2 regions of the Pantoea sp. SGAir0418 genome follow, and region 2 is predicted to be linked to the other one. Evidence: predicted binding sites of a transcription regulator. Region 2 holds the regulator's gene; the other holds the start of a gene.

The links. Region 2 encodes CRP, which controls carbon source genes, mostly activating them, when cyclic AMP is high. Its sites were predicted from a motif close to ATGTGANNNNNNTCACAT; they were not measured.
Region 1: a site for CRP is predicted at 1,283-1,300, ahead of garD (galactarate dehydratase). Genes of this name have one in related genera too.

Annotation. Positions count from the first base shown of each region.
Region 1 is NZ_CP027911.1:930,943-934,035, reverse strand. It holds gene C1N84_RS04140 (MFS transporter) at 1-965, opposite strand, end outside; gene garD (galactarate dehydratase) at 1,473-3,032, shown strand.
Region 2 is NZ_CP027911.1:307,192-310,284, forward strand. It holds gene C1N84_RS01305 (YccS/YhfK family putative transporter) at 1-1,071, opposite strand, end outside; gene crp (cAMP-activated global transcriptional regulator CRP) at 1,130-1,762, opposite strand; gene C1N84_RS01315 (OsmC family protein) at 2,067-2,471, shown strand; gene C1N84_RS01320 (phosphoribulokinase) at 2,542-3,093, opposite strand, start outside.

The DNA of each region.
Region 1 (3,093 bases), 620 kb from region 2:
AGCGAGCCGGTTTTACGCATCAGATAATCTGAAATCACGCCGCCCAGCACGCCGCCGAGGAAGCCGCAGATGGCGGGAATCGAGGCGATCATGCCGGCTTTAAGAATCGACATGCCGCGCGCCTGCACCAGATACACCGGGAACCAGGTAATAAAGAAGTAGGTCAGGGCGTTAACGCAGTACTGACCGAGATAGATCCCCCACATCATGCGGGTGGAGAGCAGTTGCTTGATTTGAAACCACTTCTCATCCCAGCTCACTTTACGCTCGGCTTTCTTCGCATCCATGTTAATCAGCGCACCGCCCTGCTCCATGTACTCCAGCTCGGCTTTGTTCACGCCAGGGTGATCGTTCGGGTCATGAATCACTTTCAGCCAGATAAAGCTGAGAATGATGCCCAGCCCGCCCATGAACCAGAACACGTGCGCCCAGCCCACCTCGGCCACCAGCCAGCCCATGATTGGTGCGAAAATCACCGTGGCGAAGTACTGGGCGGAGTTAAAGATGGCGACGGCGGTACCGCGCTCCTGCGCCGGGAACCAGGCAGCAACAATACGGCTGTTACCCGGGAAAGACGGCGCTTCCGCCAGTCCCACCATGAAGCGCAGCAGGAACAGCGACACCACAATGCCGAAGCCGCTAAAGATGTCGACGAAGCCCTGCAACAGGGTAAACAGCGACCACAGGAAGATGCTCCAGAAATAGACGCGTTTGGAGCCGAAGCGGTCCAGCAGCCAGCCGCCAGGAATCTGACCGATAACGTACGCCCACGAGAAGGCGGAGAAGATGTAGCCGAGGCCGACGGAATCGAGACCGATCTCCTTCGACATCGCCGAACCGGCAATCGAAATGGTGGCCCGGTCACCGTAGTTGAACGAGGTGACGATAAATAACATCACCACAATCCAGTAACGGGCGTTGGTGCGCTTCTGCACCGCTGCCGCTGTCTGGCTGTAACTATTCATGATGCACTCCTGAAATATAGCGAACGCTACATTCACTCTGACTGCATACACATCGCGTTGGGTATCAGAATGATTTTGGGTTAAACACGGCGATTGTTGTTATGGCAAAACGATGTTGCGTCGTGACGAATAACCAAACGTTGAAGAACGGCAATCAGTATAGGAACAGCATCGCCGCGAAACACTGGAGGAACGCCCGAGGATAATCCCCAATCCGGCACAATTTTGTGGCATTTGCCCATAACGCTGCGGCGTGGCTCACGGAACCCGCCATCCAGCCGCCAGATTGCTGTAAAAGCGAACAGCAAGCGTACGCTTTGTGAGGCTCTTCACTTGCGTTTGGTAAAACGAACCAAACTGCGCGCCGATCGCGGCACAAAGCCAGTCAGTTGCACAATGCGTGGGCCAATACCCCTGCTTATACTGAGGCTGGCAAATAACGATGATGTGACGGACGTGATTTCAACCGCACCGCTATGACCGGTGCGACGAACCGGAAGGTGAGCAATGAACCGACCTCTGACAGACAAACCGCGCTACATTAAAGTGCACGACGCCGATAACGTGGCGATTGTGGTCAACGATCAGGGATTGCCCGCAGGCAGCCGCTTTGATGACGGTCTGCAGCTGACTGAGCATGTGCCGCAGGGGCACAAAGTGGCGCTGAGCGATATCGCCCTGCACGGTGCCATCGTGCGTTACGGTGAAGTGATTGGTACGGCGCTGCGCCCGATTGCGCGCGGCAGCTGGATTGAGGAGTCGCTGGTGGCGCTGCCCGCCGCCCCACCGCTGGCCAGCCTGCCGCTGGCATCTAACGTGCCGCCGCCCCTGCCACCGCTGGACGGCTACACCTTTGAAGGCTATCGCAATGCCGACGGCAGCGTCGGCACGCGCAATCTGCTCGGCATCACCACCAGCGTGCACTGCGTGGCGGGCGTGGTGGATTACGTGGTGCAGCTGATTGAGCGCGATTTGCTACCGCGCTACAGCAACGTCGATGGGGTAGTGGCGCTCAACCATTTATATGGCTGCGGCGTGGCGATCAACGCACCGGCGGCGGTGGTGCCGATTCGCACCATTCACAATCTTGCGCTGAATCCTAATTTTGGCGGCGAAGTGATGGTGGTGAGCCTCGGCTGCGAGAAATTACAGCCGGAGCGCCTGCTCACCGGTACACCGGACGTACAGGCCATTTCGCTGGATGAGCGCGATATCGTGCGCCTGCAGGATGAGCGTCACGTGGGTTTTGGCGCGATGGTCGATGAAATTCTGCAGGTGGCCGAGCGCCATCTGAAAAAACTCAACCAGCGCCAGCGCGAAACCTGCCCGGCGTCGGCGCTGGTGGTCGGCACCCAGTGCGGCGGCAGCGATGCGTTTTCCGGCGTGACGGCCAACCCGGCGGTTGGCTTTGCCTCGGATCTGCTGGTGCGCTGCGGCGCGACGGTGATGTTCTCGGAAGTGACCGAGGTACGCGATGCGATCCATCTGCTGACGCCGCGTGTGGTAAACGAAGCGGTGGGCAAACGGCTGCTGGAGGAGATGGCGTGGTACGACGATTATCTGAGCCAGGGGCAAACCGACCGCAGCGCGAATCCATCGCCGGGCAATAAAAAAGGCGGTCTGGCCAATGTGGTAGAAAAAGCGCTGGGCTCAATTGCCAAATCCGGCCGCAGCCCGATTGTCGAAGTGCTGTCACCCGGACAGCGCCCGACGCAGCGCGGACTGATTTACGCCGCCACGCCGGCCAGCGATTTTGTCTGCGGCACCCAGCAGATGGCCTCCGGCATTACGCTGCAGGTGTTCACCACCGGGCGCGGCACGCCTTACGGCCTGGCGGCGATTCCGGTAATCAAAATGGCGACGCGCAGCGCGCTGGCAAACCGCTGGCACGATTTAATGGATATCAATGCCGGCACCATCGCGACGGGCGAAGAGAGTATTGAACAGGTCGGCTGGCGGCTGTTCGAGCTGATTCTGGATATCGCCAGCGGGCGTAAACAGACATGGTCAGATCGCTGGGGAATCCGTAATCAGCTGGCGGTATTCAATCCGGCACCGGTGACGTGATGTGCAAAATTAACTTTCAGCGCGATCGATTCCCTCTCCCGCCTGCGGGAGAGGGTTAGGG
Region 2 (3,093 bases):
CAGGTAGCTGCGCAGCGCCGGCAGCAGCGGCAGGCGGCGCTGGCGATCGGCCATCAGGTCGCGGGTGTACAGTGGCTTCTGCGTGCGCAGCACGCGGGCGATGCGGCTGAAATGGTAGAGGCAGAAATTACCGACCGGATTATCCGGGTGCTGCCGGGCAATTTTCTCCAGCGCGCCGAGCGGCTTCTCCATGTGGAAGCGTTCCGGCAGCTGGTGATAGAGAATGGCATCGGCCAGCACGCGCAGCCGTGCCGAAATGATTTTCGCGTTCCAGCGGATCACCGCCTCGGCGTGGCTCTGCTCCACCAGCTTTTGCACCTCTTCCGGCTGGTGCAGGCTGACCGAGATATGTTCCTGCAGATCGAGCGCGACCTGGAAAGCGCGCGTCAGGCGTTTATGGCTGTTATCACGGCTGGCGGACAGCATATGCATCTGCTGGTAGCAGGTGGTGATCAGATCGACCGCTTTCTGCTGGCGCGCCAGTAGCGGCGGCAGCGCTTTTTCCGGATCGGTCAGCTGCGTCAGCAGGGTGTATTTGGCGTCGCAGTAATCGGCCAGCTCGCGGTACAGCAGGCTGAGGGTCTCGCGCATCGGCTGCTCTTTCCACAGCCAGAACCAGAACCAGTTAAACAGCCCGTACCACAGCGTCCCGCCGATATACAGCAGCGGCGGGACCCACATCGGCATACGGCCGACGAGGCTTAAGGTAAAGATGGCGGCGATCAGCGTGCCGGGCAGCAAACGACCATGCAGCGGGCTGATTTCACCGGTCACGCCCACCAGCAGCGGCAACACCAGCAGAATCAGCGGCAGCGGCACAGCGTAAGCCGTGAGGTACTGAATCAGAAAACTGCCGCTGGCGAACAGTGCGCCGCCGACAATCAGCCGTTTGAAGAACCGCTTGTGTGGCGTATCCAGACCGGCGATGTTGCAGCAGGCCGGCACCAGGGAGAACAGCAGCCCTTTTTGCAGATCGCCAAACAGCCAGCCGAGCGCCACAGGCAGGCACAGCACCAGCGTTTGCCGCAGCGCATAGTTAACTTCCGGATGATAGATGATTCGACGCCACATCAGCTCATCGTAAACAGAAACGGCGCGATGTTGCCATCACGCCGTAGGTGAGAAGAAATCAGCGGGTGCCGTAAACGACGATGGTTTTGCCGTGTGCAGAGATCAGGTTCTGATCTTCCAGCATTTTCAGGATACGACCCACGGTTTCGCGTGAGCAGCCCACGATCTGACCAATCTCCTGACGGGTGATTTTGATCTGCATACCGTCCGGGTGGGTCATGGCATCAGGCTGTTTCGCCAGGTTGAGCAGCGTTTGCGCGATACGGCCGGTCACATCGAGGAAGGCAAGGTTGCCGACTTTTTCAGATGTTACCTGCAGGCGACGCGCCATCTGCGCCGACAGGCGCATTAAAATATCCGGATTGACCTGAATCAGCTGACGGAATTTTTTGTAGGAAATTTCAGCCACTTCGCAGGCGGTTTTCGCACGTACCCAGGCGCTACGCTCCTGGCCCTCTTCAAACAGGCCGAGCTCACCGATGAAATCCCCCTGATTGAGGTAGGAGAGAATCATCTCTTTGCCTTCTTCATCTTTAATCAGTACCGCGACGGAACCTTTCACGATGTAGTACAGCGTTTCCGCTTTCTCACCCTGATGGATGAGGGTGCTTTTGGATGGATATTTGTGAATATGGCAATGGGACAGGAACCATTCGAGTGTAGGGTCTGTTTGCGGTTTGCCGAGAACCATTCGCTATTATCCTCTGTTGTAATCGTGCCCAAAATACAGGGGGCAGTTTTCCCTGTCAGGCGGTGAAATCGTCCAGCGTTTCCCGTGAGGGACAGTTATTCGGGGGTGGATTCGTAAGCGATGCTTTTGATTCGTCCCGCTTTCGTCTTTCGTGACGAAAATATTTTCAGCACTGTTTGTAGCATAGCTTTTGCAACCTGTCTCCTGTTGTCTCGCTTCAGCAGGTGGGGGATGCGTCTGCATTGCTGTTTGTCAGGTGAAAGCGTACTCTGGCGGCAAAACCGCCGCTTCAGGAGAAAGAATAATGCAGGCACGAGTGAAATGGGTGGAAGGGCTGACCTTTCTCGGAGAATCCTCATCCGGTCATCAGGTATTAATGGACGGCAATTCCGGTGATAAAGCGCCCAGCCCGATGGAGATGGTGTTGATGGCTGCGGGCGGCTGCAGCGCGATTGACGTGGTGTCGATTCTGCAAAAGGGGCGCAACGATGTCGCCGATTGTGAAGTCAAACTGACCTCGGAACGCCGCGAAGAAGCGCCACGCATTTTTACGCATATCAATCTGCATTTTATTGTCAGCGGCAAAGCGCTGAGCGATAAAGCGGTAGCGCGCGCGGTGGATCTGTCCGCGGAGAAGTACTGCTCGGTCGCGATCATGCTGGGCAAGGGCGTCGAGATAACGCACAGCTACGAAGTGGTGGAGCTGTAATCCAGCCGGGAGCGCGGCCCTGCGCTCCCGATCTCAGTTCCTCACGGCGAAACTGGCGTATTAGCCTGCGCTATTCAATACGTTTTCCTTCAATCAACCGCTGCACCAGCGGCGTCATGATCAACTCCATCGCCAGTCCCATCTTGCCGCCCGGCACCACCAGCGTATTCATGTGGGAAATAAACGAGCCCTGGATCATCGCCAGTAAATAAGGAAAAGCGATGCCCTCCAGGCCGCGAAAATGGATCACCACAAAGCTCTCATCCAGCGACGGGATTTCACGCGCGGCAAACGGGTTCGAGGTATCCACGGTCGGCACGCGCTGGAAGTTGAGGTGCGTGCGGGAAAACTGCGGCGTGATGTAGTTGATGTAGTCTTCCATCGAACGCACCACCGAATCCATCACCGCTTCGCGCGAATGGCCGCGCTCGCTGGTGTCGCGTACCAGTTTCTGAATCCACTCCAGATTAACAATCGGTACCACGCCAACCAGCAGATCGACGTGTTCAGCCACGTTATGCTGCTGCGTCACCACGCCGCCGTGCAGGCCTTCATAGAACAGCACATCGGTGTTTTCCGGCAGCGGCTGCCAGGGTGTAAACGTGCCCGGCACCTGATTCCA